Regions from separate parts of the Bradyrhizobium sp. GW821-FHT13H06 genome, predicted to be linked through region 1. Evidence: riboswitches for the same ligand, from Rfam matches in the RefSeq annotation. Region 1 holds a riboswitch; the other holds the start of a gene.

Region 1 (7,564 bases):
GCACGCGCACCACGAACCCATCGCCCGACAGCATCGGGCGCAGCGCGCCGGGACACCAGCCTTTGACTGCGCCCGCGCTCATGAGGCCTCCCGCAGCGCCGCCGCGATCGAATTGCGGCGGGTTCGCCAGAGTGAGGCTTCGTGCAGGCGTGTGAAGCAGGTCTCCATCGCGGCGAGCGCGGACGGATTTGCATTGGCCATGAAGGCCCGGACGTCGTCGTTGCCGAGCGTGGCATCGTAATAGAGGTCGAACAAATGCGGCGGCACGGCGCCCGCGAGATGCGCGAAGGCGGCCATGTGCTCCAGCGTCGCGGTGATCTCGGCGGCGCCGCGAAAACCATGCCGCATCATGCCGGCGATCCACGCCGGATTGACCGCGCGTGCCCGGACGACACGCGAAATCTCCTCCGTCAGCGTGCGCGCGCGAGGTTGCTCGGGGCGTGTCGCGTCGAGGTGATAGAGCGATGGCCCCTCCGCGCCGAGATGTGCCGCAGCCGCAGCGACGCCTGCTTCATGTGCGGCATAGTCGGCGGCAAGCAGCAAGTCGGTTTCGGGCAAGTCCTGCACATGGACGAAGGCGTCGGCAGACGCGAGCCGCTGCTCGATGCCGGCGCGATCTGGCTGCATCGCACCATCTGCCGAGAAGGCCCAGGACGATGCCGATAGCCAGGCCTCGCCCGCCGCATCGCGTGTCTCAGACGTGAAGGCATCCGGGATCGCGGACAATCCGACGCCATAGTGTCCTGGGCGCGGCGCGAAGACGCGTGAGGTACGGTGACGATACGGGTTCTCCTCGCCCTCCTCCGCGTGGCCCGCGAGCGCCTCGGCGGCAGCTTCGAACAATTGCGCAAGCCCGGAAAAGACATCGCGAAACAGCCCCGACACGCGCAGCGTGACGTCGATGCGCGGCCGGCCGAGCTCGGCCGGCGCGACGATGTCGTAGCCGGTGACGCGGCCGGAGGCGTGATCCCAGCGCGGCGCGAGGCCGGCCAGGTGCAACGCCATGGCGAATTCCTCGCCCGCCGTGCGCATCGTCGCCGAGCCCCAGAGATCGACGATGAGGCCCTTCGGCCAGTCGCCATGATCCTGCAAGTGACGGCGGAGCAGCTCCTCCGCAAGCTTGATGCCTTGCGCATGCGCGGACGGCGTCGGCACCGCGCGCGGATCGACGGCGAAGAGATTGCGCCCGGTCGGCAGCACGTCCTGGCGTCCGCGATAGGGCGAGCCCGATGGGCCCGGCGCAACGCGCCGGCCCGCCAGCGCAGCAAGCAGCGCGTCCCGCTCCGCATCAGCGCAAGCGCCGCGGCCGAACACGTGCAGGCCGTCGCCGAACTGGCTCTCCTTGAGATCGCAGACGAAGCGATCGATCCGCGGGATAGCTTCGGCCGGCGCTGCCGAGGCATCGAGGCCGAGATCCTCTTCGAGGCCGGCGGCACGGGCCTCGTCGCGGATCGCCGCGATCAGGCGCTGGCGACGGGCGGGATCGAGACCATCGGCGGTCGAATATTCATCGAGCAGCCGTTCGAGCCGGCGCAGGCCTTCCGGCACCGCGGATGTTTCCAGCGGCGGCGGCAAATGGCCGATCGTGACCGCGCCGATGCGCCGCTTGGCCTGCGCAGCCTCGCCGGGATCGTTGACGATGAAGGGATAGATGACGGGAAGATCGCCGGTCAGCGCTTCCGGCCAGCAGCTCGATGACAGCGCCACGGATTTCCCGGGCAGCCACTCCAGCGTGCCGTGCGCGCCCATATGCAGGACGGCATCACAGCCCTGCTGCCTGAGCCAGAGATGGAAGGCAACGTAGGCATGGCGCGGCGTGCGGGCGAGATCGTGATAGTCGGCATCGCGCGAGGCCGCTTCGCCGCGTTCCGGCTGAATTGCGACGATCGACTGACCACATTCGATCGCGGCGAAATGGAACGCGCCGTCGCGGCAGCTCGGATCGTCTTCCGGCGCGCCCCAGGCCTGAGCGAGATCGTCCTGCAACGATTGCGGCAGGCGCGACAGCGCAGCGCGATAATCGGCGACATTCCAGATCAATTGCTGCTTCAGCAGCGTCTCGCCGAGCGCATGAACCGGAGCAACAGCGAATCCGGCCTCAGCGAGATCGGACAACAACGCTTCGACCGAAGCCAGCGCATCGAGACCAACCGCATGCGCGATCTGGTGTGGCCGGCCGGGATAGTTCGACAGCACGATCGCCAGCCGCTTCTCGCCGGCCGGCGTCTCGGCAAGGCGCCGCCAGGCCGCGACGCGCGCGGCGACGGCCTTCACCCGCAACGCGTCGGGCGTGTGCGCCAGATGCGAGAATTGCAGATCGGGATCGCGCATCGCGGCCGACTTGAAGCTCACCACGCCCGCGAACAGGCGGCCGTCGACTTCGGGCAGCACCACATGCATGGCGAGGTCGCCAGGCGACAGACCGCGCAGCGAGCTCGCCCAGTCCTCGCGCCGCGCCGTCGAGAGCGCGACCTGAAACACGGGGCAAGTCGCGGCATCGAACGGCGTCGTGCCGTCATCGCCGATCGCGGAGAACGCCGTTGCATTGACGATCGCGGCTGGAGCATCCTGCGCAAGATGCGCGCGGAGCCAATCCGCGACGCCGGGAGCCTTCAGCGAGCCGACGAATACGCCATACGCATCAAAGCCGCGCTCGCGCAGCGCCGCAATCAGGGCATCGACCGGTCCCGTGTCCGCGGCAGTGAGATAGGAGCGATAGAACGTCACCAGCGCGCGCGGCTTCTCCTCGGCACCCGCCGGCGCGGCCATGACGCCACGCGGGGGATCGTAAAATCCCATCTCGGGCACGGTCATCTCGCCGACCACCGGTCCTGCATAGAGGCCCGAGGCCAGCGCGAGCTGCGCGATCGCCGCCTGCGCCGCGACCGGACCGCCGGTGTCGCAAAGTACCTTGAGCCGCCGCAGCGTCGAGACCGGCAAGGTCGAATACGAATCGAGCCGCGTGTCGTCGCGGCCATCGGCCGGCAGCACGGCGAGCACGATGTTGCGATCCTTCGCCACTTGCTGGAGTGCCGCGAGCCCGTAGGGCCAGTAGGACTCGCCGCCGATCAGGCGCACCAGGATGCCGCGCGCCTGCGACAGCGTGCGCTCGACATAGGTATCGACCGACAGCGGATGCCGGAGCTCGGCGAGATTGGCGAGCCGCAGCGACGGCAGGCTGCTCCGGCCACGCCGCCAGCCGGCCGCGAACGCCGCAAGATCGGAATCCGAATACGAGAGCACCACGAGATCGGCCGGGTCCTGGCCGATGTCTCTTGGCGTCGCGGTCTCCTCGAGACCACGGCTCTCGCGGAAAACGACGTGCATCAAATACCAAGTCCTGACCTGATCGCGGCCTCGTCGATATCGCCATGCTCGCCGATCACGACGAGCTTGGACTGCCTGAGACCCGCGCCCCAGGGCCTGTCGAACTGGTGGCGCACGCGCTCGCCGACCGCCTGCAGCAAGAGGCGCATCGGCTTGCCCGCGACCGCGATATAGCCCTTGGCACGCAGCACGTTCTGCTCGCGCGCCAGACGCTGGACCGAGGCGACCAGCACATCGATATCCGCGACCTCCGGCAGATCGATCACGACGGAAGCGAAATCGTCGTGCTCGTGCTCCTCCTCGCCGTCATGATGCGACGGACGCGCGGCGAGATCGTTCTCGGCGGCAGCGCCAAGGCCGAGAATGACGCGCGCATCGATCGCACCGTCGGTGACGGAAAGCATCGGCACGCGGCGCGGCATCTCGGCGGTGATCGCCGCCCTGGCGGCTTCGATTCCGGCCGCGCCCGCGAGATCCGCCTTGGTCAGCAGCACGATGTCCGCGCAGGCGATCTGGTCCTCGAACACTTCCGACAGCGGCGTCTCGTGGTCGAGATTGTCGTCCGCCGCGCGCTGCGCTTCGACGGCAATCGGGTCCGGCGCGAAGCGGCCGGCCGCGACAGCCTCGGCATCGGCCAGCGCGATCACGCCGTCCACCGTGATGCGCGAGCGGATCTGCGGCCAGTCGAACGCTTTGAGCAGCGGCTTCGGCAGCGCCAGGCCCGAGGTCTCGATCAGGATGTGATCGGGCCGCACCGGGCGCGCCAGCAATTTCTCCATCGTCGGAATGAAATCGTCGGCGACGGTGCAGCAGATGCAGCCGTTGGCGAGCTCGATGATATTCTCCTCCGGACAGTTCGCATCGGCGCACGACTTCAATATCTCGCCGTCGACGCCCTCGCTGCCGAACTCGTTGACGAGCACTGCGAGCTTCTTGCCGTTCGCATTGGCGAGCAGATGCTGGATCAGCGTGGTCTTGCCGGACCCGAGAAAACCGGTGACCACCGTCACTGGAACTTTTGCGAGCGAATTCATTCGGCGGCCTCCGGCACGACGGCAATGGGGGGAATGCGGGCAAGCGACTGCTTGCGGAAGATTTCCGGCCTGCTGCGCCAGGGCACGAGGCCGTCGGGCGCAGCCGCATAGGCCGCCGCGCCTGCGACCACGTCCTGCGCATTCGTCTCCGACAGGCGGCCATAGACATAGGACCAGCGGCCGGGCGCGCTGAGCGCGACCGAGCAGCCCTGGCTGCAGGCCGACAGGCATTCGACGGGAACCACATTGACGCCCTCGGGGACGCCGGCGTCGAGGATCGCGCCATGCAGGCGCTTGCCGGGCGTCGTCTCGCCCTCGCCAAGCGTCTGGCCGGCGCGGCAGGTGATGCAGACGTGAAGTGTGACGGTCATCGCCTCTTCCAGGATAAACAGCGGGAGGCGAGAGGCACACGGACCCTGACTCGAGAGGCCGTTTCCCCGTCGCGGAACACCCCGTCCGCCGGTCCAAAACTCGTCGCGCTGGCAGGTCTCCCGGCTTGCGGAGCAGGGCTTTGCCCTTCGATCCCCGCCTTCCCGATTCCCGCGGGAATCAGTGGCTTCGGGCATCTCTCCGGTCACGGTCGCGGGGGCGGCTGCATTTTGGACCCAAATCTTGCCGATTCGGACCCTATCGCATTCCCTCTTCGCCTGTCATAGGACAGGAACCAACGCCGGGCCACCATTTGCCCGTGGCTGCCACTTGTCAAGCCGAAGGACTGGACCGATGACGCCTGAACCGGACACCCGAACGGGCGAGGAAACCGACGCCCGGCACGCCCAGAAGATGGCGAAGAAGAAGGCCGCCCGCGACAAGATCATGGCGACCAAGAGCGGCGAAAAGGGCCTGATCATCGTCCACACCGGCAGCGGCAAGGGCAAATCCTCCTCGGCGTTCGGCATGATCGTCCGCTGCGTCGCCCATGGCTTCCCCTGCGCGGTGGTGCAATTCATCAAGGGCGCCTGGGACACCGGCGAGCGGCGCCTGCTCACCGGCCATTTCGGCGATCTCTGCCAGTTCCACGCCATGGGCGAAGGCTTCACCTGGGAGACGCAGGACCGCGCCCGCGACATCGCCGCCGCGCGCGCCGGCTGGGAGAAGGCCAAGGAGCTGATCCTCGATGAGAGCTTGCGCATGGTCGTGCTCGACGAGATCAACATCGCGCTGCGCTACGATTATCTCGACATCACCGAAGTGGTCGAATTCCTTTCGACGCAAAAGCCGCCGATGACGCATGTCGTGCTCACCGGCCGCAACGCCAAGGACGAGCTGATCGAGATCGCCGATCTCGTCACCGAGATGACGCTGGTGAAGCACCCGTTCCGCTCCGGCATCAAGGCGCAAGCCGGCGTCGAGTTCTGAGTCTCTTCGGCAATGACGCGCGCATTGATGATCCAGGGAGCCGGTTCGGACGTGGGCAAGTCGCTCATCGTCGCCGGCCTTGCGCGTGCCTTCACGCGGCGGGACTTGCGCGTGCTGCCCTTCAAGCCGCAGAACATGTCGAACAACGCGGCCGTCACCGTCGACGGTGGCGAGATCGGCCGCGCCCAGGCGCTCCAGGCGCTCGCCGCCGGCGTCGAGCCGCATACCGACATGAACCCGGTGCTGCTGAAGCCCGAGACCGATGTCGGCGCGCAGGTCATCGTTCACGGCAAGCGCATCGCCACGGCGCGTGCGCGCGACTACGCCGCGATGAAGCCATCATTGATGGGCGCGGTGCTGGAGAGCTTCGAGCGGCTGAAGGCGCGCGCCGATCTCGTGCTGGTGGAAGGTGCCGGCAGCCCGGCCGAGGTGAACCTGCGCAAGGCCGACATCGCCAATATGGGCTTTGCGCGCAAGGCGGACGTGCCGGTCGTGCTGGTCGGCGACATCGACCGCGGCGGCGTGATCGCGCAGCTCGTCGGCATCAAGACGGTGATCGACGCCGACGATGCCGCGATGATCCGTGGATTTGTCATCAACAAGTTCCGCGGCGATCCCACGCTGTTCGACGACGGCTACAGACTGATCGAAGACAAGACGTCCTGGCGCGGCTTCGGCGTGCTGCCCTGGTTCGCGCGTGCCGGCGAGCTGCCGGCCGAGGATGCGCTGGGCCTGAGCGACGCGCGAAAGCCGGGCCGATGCAAGATCGCCTGCCTCGCTCTGTCGCGGATTGCCAATTTCGACGATCTTGATCCGCTCAAGCTCGAGCCGGGCGTCGATCTCCTCATGGTGCGTCCGGGCGACGCCATTCCCGGTGATGTCAGGCTCGTCATCATCCCGGGCTCGAAATCCACGCGAGGCGATCTCGCCTTCCTGCGCGCGCAGGGCTGGGACATCGATCTTCTCGCGCACCACCGCAGGGGCGGCCATGTGCTCGGCCTCTGCGGCGGCTATCAGATGCTCGGGCACAGCGTCGCTGACCCTGACGGCATCGAGGGCCCCGCGGGCGAGACTCCGGGCCTCGGACTTCTGGACGTGAACACGGTGATGAGCCCGCAGAAGACGCTGACGCGGGTTGCGGCCGTGCATGCCGCCACGGGGCAGCCGATCGAGGCCTACGAAATCCATATCGGCCGCACCGACGGCCCCGATCGCGCCCGCCCGTTCGCAAAACTGAATGGCGAGCCGGAAGGCGCGATCTCGCAGGATGGACGCGTGCAGGGCAGCTATCTGCACGGCCTGTTCACGTCGGATGGTTTCCGCAAGGCGTTCCTGGCCAAGCTCGACATTCCCGCGGGCGACGAGCCCTATCACGCCAGGGTCGAAAGCGCGCTCGATGCCCTCGCCGATCACATCGAAACCCATCTCGACGTCGACGGCCTGCTCGCGCTAGCGCGCTAGAGAACGTTAGGTTGAACCGACGGCCGCGGCTCGTTCACCTCTCCCGCTTGCGGGAGAGGTCGGCACGAAGCGCCGGGTGAGGGCTTTCTCCTCTTGGGGATTGTCCCGTCGCGGAAACACCCTCTCCCGCAAGCAGCAGAGGGAGTGCATCGTCGTTGCTGCGACCAAGCTCATGTTCATCATGCGCCAGGGCCTCGCCGAGCCGCGCCCATTCGGCTTCGCTGCCGGGAAGCCCGAGGCGCAGCCATGTCGGCTTCTGCGCAAAGACGCGCGACCAGATTTGGCGACGCGCGAGCTTCTCCTGCGCGGCACGCGCGTCAGGCGTTTCGTACGAGCGAAACAGCGGCGTGCCGCCAACAAGCCGCCAGCCTCGCGCTCGCGCC
Region 2 (7,564 bases), on a different contig from region 1:
GCCACTGCCTTAAAACATTAGAGTGATTTTATTCATGTTCGGGTGTGGCCAAAAAGCGGCGACGACGCGAACCGCCGATGGTGAAGGTTAAATGCGGCATGAGTGTTGCGAAGACACAACAATCGTGGCGTAGAAGACACGGATAAGGCTACTTTGATACCTCCGCCGAGGAGCCATCTGACAACTTCAGATTTCGCAACGGACACAATGCGCCCATTTCTGCCCCGAGAACAACGCACCCTGGCGGCTGAGTCGGCTTGGGCATTGGCTGCAATCTGCCGCGGCCACACGGTATGCGACACGGCGGCATGGGCCCCGGCTCTGCAGCGCACCGTCGAAGGGACACTGCGCTGCGTCCGGGGCACGGGAATGGAGTTTGGCGCACGCTCTCTCCTCCGCGTCATTGCGAGCGAAGCGAAGCAATCCAGAGTCTTTCCGCGGAGGGATTCTGGATTGCTTCGTCGCTACGCTCCTCGCAATGACGGTGGATGTGGCTGCGGACATGCCGTCGCGTTCTCGCGGCTGAATTCGCCCGAGCTTTGCTTCGTCGTTCCACCCTCTTGAGCCAAGAGGGCGCAGGGAAGGCCGGGTGCCGGCTCGCACCCGCGGTCTGCTGCGCATAGAGCACACGCAGAGAACCGCACAGCAGCATACAGGTGAAGCCCAACACACGGCCTTCCCTGCGCGATGGTCGGACGGCTTATGCCGTGCTCTCCCGGGAGCCGAGTTCGTTCTGGCCTCCCTCACTCTCGCGAAATCCACCGGCGCCGCGCCGGTTGACGCGACTGCCGCCTCCGCAAGAGCTTGACCGTAGCAACGACGGCCAGGACCACACGGTTTTGCCGTACGCGCGGTTCGTTGGCGCCACAGGGTTCGACGGCGTTGTGCACTTTGCCGCCGAAATGCTGGCACGACGAAGCCTAGCAGCGCCGCTCGTCCACACGCAGCTTCGGGCTCACGGAGAGCAATCCGCCCGGCCCTTCACCTCTCGTGCACGACGCTGCCGCGTCCACCGCAAGCCCGGCTCGCGACAATGACGACCACATGATCGCCCCTCAAGGATGAACCGGGATGGGCGACACATACGACAAAACCGAATTTCGGTAAAGTGGAATATTTTCACGATGGTGGATTGACAGAGGGCGACACAGGCGAGGCGATGCAACCCGGATGGCCGTAAGCGTAATCCGGGGAGGTGTCGCGCTATGGAACGATTTGTCCCGGGTTTCGCTGCGCTCCATCCGGGCGACGAGAGGACTCCTCAGGCCGACATCACTCCCTTGCGCCCGAACGGATCGAGCAGGCGCACGACCTCGCAAACGGCGACGAGGCCGGCGAGCCAGGCGAAATTGGTCAGCCCGATGCGCGTGACAATGGCTGCGGTGAAGGCGGTCTCTCCGCCCAGGAACGGCGTCGCGGCGAGCAGCGCGAGCTCGTAGGCCGCATAGGCGGCGACGAGCGTGAGCGCGAGCATCAGCATCGTGCGGCCCTGCGGCAGCATGCGGAGCAGGGCCGACGCCACTGCGGTCGCCAGCAGCGCAGCCGCGCCGATGACGAATCCCCAGGCGATGGTGCTGCCATCGATGGGATAGTGCAGCGCGCCGAAACCGATGCTCTGGTTCACGAGCCAGGCGCCGGTGACGACGAGCAGCGCCGGTCGCAGCGGCAGCATCGCGGCCGCGACCACGGCGAAGGCCGCAAACGGCGTCGCACAGGCGAACGCAAGACTTGCGAGCGCGCACGACACCGTCAGCAGCGCGAAGCCGAACATCGGCGCGAGACGCGGCGCCACCGGATGGAGGCGGAAACCGTCGCCGCCGGACGGCAGGATATTGAGAGCCATAAGTGATCTCCTTCTCTTCGAGTTCTAGTCCATTTGGGGGCCTGTGACAGCCCCATTGAAATCAAAACGTGGCGCCGGCCTTGAGCAGATAGGTGCGACCGGGCAGCGGATAGGCGCTGAAGCGACCGTCCGTGAAGGTGCTTGCGACGGCGTAGTCGTAGTAGAGCGCGTTCAGCACATTGTTGACGTTGAGCGACCAGAAGTAGCGCTCATATTGGCCGCTGAGCTTAAGGTCGATCGTGCCATTGGCGGGAATCGGCTTCTGGGTTCCGGCCTGGTCGTTGTCCATGCGACGCTCGCTCCAGAAGCGCGCGGTGGCGTCCAGCACCAGATAGTTCTGCCAGATGTTCCAGGTGAGGCCCGCACTCGCGGTGTAGCGCGACACCAGCGGCACGTCGTTGCCCGCCCAGACGCCTTCGCGGAAGACAGCCCGTGTATAGGCCATGCCGGAGCGCACCAGCAGGGCGTCGTTGATGCGATAGGAGACGCTGGTCTCCGAGCCGTAGCGGCGGGTCGGATCCAGATTGGTGTTGTAGAACAGGATCGGATTGAAATGGATCTCGTTGGCGAGGTCCATCAGATAGAGGCTGCTCTGCATCTGCAGTCCGCCTCCTCTGATGCGCAGCCCGCCCTCGATGTCCTGCGAGGTCTGGGTCTTGAGCTGGAACGTTTGCGGGAGCGGATTGAAGAACGGGTCGAATGAAGGGCCCGACGACACCCGCTCGTCGACATCAGGCGTGCGAAAGGCGCGCGCAACCCGGCCGAACAGCGCGACGGTGTCATTGAGGCGATGCTCCGCACCGAGGTGCAGCGCATATTGCGTCTCGTCGCTCCTGAGCGGGAGCGCGCCGACGTCGGCGTTGAACGGAGCCGCCGGGTCGAAATTGTCACGTGCCGAGAGATTGGTGTTCTGCACCCGGGCGCCGTAGGAGATATCGGTCGCTGGCGCGACGCCGAGCGTGTGCTGGACATAGCCCGCAACCGTCCGCTGCCTGAGATCGTAATTGTGCCAGGGAGCGAGACCCTGGCCGGCGCCGCGGTTCTGCTGAAAGCTCGCATCGTAGTAGTCGACGCCGGTCAGCAGCTGCGACGGCATTCCGAGCAGAAGGCTCTTCACGCTGAGCCGCGGCGTGATCGACCATGTCGCAAGGTCAGCATCGACATAGGTCGACGTGAAGAAAGCCGGGACCGGCGCCGGGCTCGAGAAGAACGCACTCTGCTGCTTCTTGTCGCGCACGCCGCCGTCGACGATGAGATCGACGCCGTTGACAAGGGTTTTCGTGAAGCCCGCGGTCGCGCCAAAACCCTGCTGATTGGCGTAGTTGAAGGGCGTGCTGGTCCCTCGCCGGCTGGTCGCGAGCTCGTCGACGCCGATGGAGGGATCGACGGTGCGGCCGCCCGGCAGTCGCAGCTCCTGATTGTCAGCGGTGACGGTCAGGAAGGCGGTCAGGCCCGGCGTCGTGTAGTTCAGATTGCCGACGCCATTCTCCTGGGAATAGCGATTGTTGTCGCGATAGCCGTCGGTCCTGACGGCATTGCCGTAGAACGAGGTCGACCACGGACCGGAATTGATCGCGGCCGAGACGTTGCCGAGCCTGGTATTGAACGAGCCGAAACCGGCCTCGATGCGCGCGGTCACGGGCGGGCCGCCGACGCCGTTCTTGGTAACGATGTTGATGACGCCGCCGACCGCATTGTCGCCATACAGCACCGCACCGGAATTGCCGCGCGTGATCTCGATGCGCTCGATGGCATTGAGCGGGATGGTGGAGAGGTCCACCTGCGCCATATCGATGTCGTTCAGCCGCCGTCCGTTGACCAGCACCAGCGTGTTGGCCGTGGCGAAGGCACCGAAGCCGCGGAGGTCGACACTGGTCTTGGCACCGATCTGGCCGCCATAGAACGTCGTGATCTGGGCGCCCGGCACTTGCGTCGCGATGATCTCGGCCAGCGTCTGCGACGGCGCATGAGCGATGTCCGCGGCCGTAATGACGGTCGTAGCCGCGCCGACGATACCGCCATTGCCGGCGGCAGCCTCGTTGCCCGAGCCGGACGAGCCGGTCCCACTCCGCGCCCCGTCCGGCGCCGCTCGGCGCCGCCCCGTCTCGCCATCGCCGATCGCCCTGGCACGCGTACGGTTCTGATCGTCGGATCTGGTCACTTCGACCGGCGGCAGCTGCTCGGCGACGGACTGCTGGGCGTGGGCGATGGAGAGATCGAGCGAATACAGCGAAACGGCCGCAACGATGCCGGCGCGGCGGCGCCTGGCGGCAGTGACAATACGGGACACAATTATAACCTCGGCATGACGTCAGTGGCACGTCACAGCGAACGAGGCCTTACGGCGGAGCGATCGATGGCTCCGGCAAAGCTAATGTCTGTACTCCCCGACCGACATCTTCGCGTGTGACCACGGCTGACGGCAGGTCTCCTGGCTCGCGGGTCGTTACCTCTGCGTCGCCTTCCCAGGACCGAGATTCCCAGTGGCATAGGACGAGAGATTCACCGCTTACAGTTGCGGGGGCAGCCATGGCATTGAGAAGATCCCGCCCTTGGGACATCTCGCACCACGTTCCCTTTTGATCTCCATGAGGAGAACCGTCAGCGGCCAATCTACGGGGCGTCCAGGCCGGGAGTCAATCGACCGCTGGCATCTTGGGCGCAGACGCGATCGGCCGGCTCCACAACGAATCGAGCAATGCCCTGCGCCGCCTACGTTCGCCCCCGCGGGCGCTGGGCCTGAGCCCAGGCGACAGCGACATCCCGCGGCGGAGCGTCGAGGCGCTTGATCGGCGTCAGTTCGCCGGACGCCGAGACGATCGCGGTCTCTTCGCGCCGGCAGCGCGTGCAGACGAAACGGACCTCATGCGGGGATGCCGACCAGCTTGAACGTTTCACGTTGGCGGCCATCGGCCAGGCATCGCAATGCGAGCACGATACCAGGAACCGGCCGGGATCGAGCATACCCATTCCATTGGACTCCGCGTCCTGCCCACTGCTTCCAATGACTATCCTATGTGAATCGTTCCGGTGCCTCGGCACCGTCGACGCCACGTTCGCTGGAAGCCTGCGCGCTGCTCGCCGTTCCCGCGAGACCTCCGGCGTTGTCGATTTCAAGGCTTGCGAATTTCATCCGATGTCCCCCTGCTCCGACCAACCCTATCAGGTCGAGACGGCGAGGACGATGGGGAGCCGCGCCTCGCAAGGCAGAAGGTAATCCGTTCAGCGAGCCCCCTTGAGGGTGCAGGATGTCGTGCAGGTGACCGTGGTGCCGCGATCGCACGATCTGCAGGCGTTGACGCACTGGTTCATGTCGCGTGGATTGTAGCTGCTGTAGTTTCGTATCGGACAGCTCGGCGTCGTCGAGCCGGTGATGTCCCGCTCCTGGTCGCAGGCCGCCGTCATGAGCGCAAATATGATCACGGCAACGAGGCGCATGGGACTTGCCCTGTCAGGCACAGCACGATGACACTCGCGAGGTGCGCTGCATTGCAACGAACCCCGGCCTTCCCACCACGAGCCACCGCCGATCGGCGATGCCCGCGTGCTGCGAGAATGCGCGCTAAATGTTAAGAACGGATTTCAGCCGGCCTCAGGCCGCAGCCGTGGTCGCGATCGCCTGCCGAATATCCACCGCCAGCTGGCGATACTGTTCCCCGAGCCTCAGATAGAACTCGCGCTTGGTGCTGTCGGTGGCGAGCTTGGCGATCAGTTCGCATTCGGCGGTGAGCGTCTCGAACCGTTCCAACCTGTCCTGAAGTTCTGTCATCGGCGTGTCCCCGTCAAACGCCACAAGGACAGCTAACCTAAATCCGGGAAATAGGTCACGGCGAACATCGTTATGGGGTAGCATCAATTATTCCGCGGCAGCCTATTTCTGCTCGAGTCGCCAGGCGCCGTCCCAAGCGGCATCCGGCGGATTGGCCGCGAACTGCGCGATGCGGCCGAGCATCGTGCGCGAGGGACCGTCGCCGGGGACCGCCTCGAGCGCCGCGTTGAAGGCAGCACGTGCGTCGTCGAAGCGCCGGGCACGATACGCGGCGAGACCATCGACGTAGTGCGTGCGCAGGCTGACTTGCGCATCGGTGAGTGCGCCCGGTCGCGCCATCACCTCGAAGATCGCCTGCGGCGCGCTTTGGCCCGCGACCGCAAGACGGTCGATCTCGCGCAATTCGAGGCGAGATCCAATCGCGTCCGCAGTCGCCTGCGAGACCAGGATGCGGGTGCCGTAGACCTTGTTGACGGCCTCCAGCCGCGAGGCGAGATTCACGGCGTCGCCCATCACGGTAAAGCTCATCATCAGCTCGGAGCCGATGCTGCCGGTCAGGACCTCGCCGGTGGCGATGCCGATCCGCAGATCGCACGGCGCGGGCATGGCGCGGATACCGAGCAGATCGGGCAGCTGCTTCTGCAGCGCGGGCACCTGGTCGGCCATCTCGATGGCGGCAAGGCCGGCGAGCAGGGCCTGCGCGTCCTCTTCGACGAAGGGCGGTCCCCAATAGGACATGATGGCGTCGCCGATGTACTTGTCGATGACGCCGCGATTGCTCCTGATGGGGCCGGACATCAAGGTGAAATAGTGGTTCATCACCTTGACGAGGCCACGCGGGGTCATGCCCTCGCTCATCGAGGTGAAGCCGCTCATGTCGCAGAACATGATGGTCATGACCCGGCGCTCGCCGTCGATGGCGACCTCCGGCCGCTCGATCAGTCCCTGCACCACCTTGGGGTCGATGTAGCGGCCAAAGGTCTCCCGGATGCGCTCGTTGTGCCGCAACTGCTCGATCATGCGATTGAAGGCCGCGGCGAGCTCGCCGATCTCGTCCTGCGTCGAGACGGCGATGGGCTTGTCGAACCGGCCCGCCTCGACCTCGCGGGCGCCGGCCAGCAGCAGCCGTACCGGACGCGTGATGCCGCTGGACACCAGCAGCGCAAAGGCAAATCCGACGATCGCCGCGAGCAATGTCACGACACCCGAAACGATGATCGTCTGATGCTGGCGGCTGATCACCTGCGACGTCGAGAAGAAGACCTGCGCCAGCATATCGCCGCGGATCGTATCGATCTTCCGGTTGAACTGGTCGCGCAGCACGTCGATGTGTTCCAGCGTGCCGCGCGCCTCGGTCATCTGTCTGGCGTCGACCTGCTTGAGGAGCTTCGCATGGCTCTCGCTCAGGTCGCGGCGCAGCTCGGTAACGGCGGTGTCGATGCGGATATCGATTCGCGCCAGCGCGGCATTGTCGGAATACGTCCTGGGGTCGTCGATGATCGCGTTGATCAGCTTGCGCGCGGCCTCGGCCTCCTCCTCGATCCTGCGGTCCGATTCCTCGAATTCGCGAAGGCGCGCCGCATAGGCCTCCTCATCCGACGGCGCCTCCATCCGGGTCATGACCATCCGCCGCAGCGCCAGCGCCCGCTCCAGCGAGCGAATGTTGGCGCGCGCCAGATGGCTGTAGGCCGGGATGTAACGGTTGGTCAGTTCATCGAGCAGGATGCCGACCTGGCTGGACATCACCATCGACAGGATCGAGGTGACCAGCATCAGGACGATCAATCCGAGGGCGATGCCGACGATCTTGCGCCGGATCGACTGGTTGAAAATCGGCATAGGTGCGGAATGCAAAGGCCAAAAGGACGGAACGAGGGAACTGCATACACCGGACTGGTTGCGGGAACACGCGCAATCTTGGCCCTCCTGGCGTCCTGTACCATGCAACCGTC

The links. Region 1 has a riboswitch for cobalamin ahead of AC1RQP_RS19820 (DUF1636 family protein). Riboswitches for the same ligand answer to the same signal wherever they lie in the genome.
Region 2: it holds a riboswitch for cobalamin, as region 1 does, so the genes downstream of both, AC1RQP_RS01255 (TonB-dependent receptor) here and AC1RQP_RS19820 (DUF1636 family protein) in region 1, are expected to answer to the same signal.

What each region holds. Positions count from the first base shown of each region.
Region 1 is NZ_JBXAPN010000004.1:525,840-533,403, forward strand. It holds gene cobG (precorrin-3B synthase) at 1-82, opposite strand, end outside; gene cobN (cobaltochelatase subunit CobN) at 79-3,327, opposite strand; gene cobW (cobalamin biosynthesis protein CobW) at 3,327-4,361, opposite strand; gene AC1RQP_RS19820 (DUF1636 family protein) at 4,358-4,732, opposite strand; cobalamin riboswitch at 4,826-5,045, opposite strand; gene cobO (cob(I)yrinic acid a,c-diamide adenosyltransferase) at 5,085-5,720, shown strand; gene AC1RQP_RS19830 (cobyric acid synthase) at 5,733-7,181, shown strand; gene cobD (threonine-phosphate decarboxylase CobD) at 7,216-7,564, opposite strand, start outside.
Region 2 is NZ_JBXAPN010000001.1:252,334-259,897, reverse strand. It holds gene AC1RQP_RS01260 (hypothetical protein) at 1,262-1,843, opposite strand; gene AC1RQP_RS01255 (TonB-dependent receptor) at 1,905-4,133, opposite strand; cobalamin riboswitch at 4,248-4,461, opposite strand; gene AC1RQP_RS01250 (hypothetical protein) at 4,556-4,813, opposite strand; gene AC1RQP_RS01245 (hypothetical protein) at 5,066-5,281, opposite strand; gene AC1RQP_RS01240 (hypothetical protein) at 5,436-5,612, opposite strand; gene AC1RQP_RS01235 (adenylate/guanylate cyclase domain-containing protein) at 5,715-7,451, opposite strand.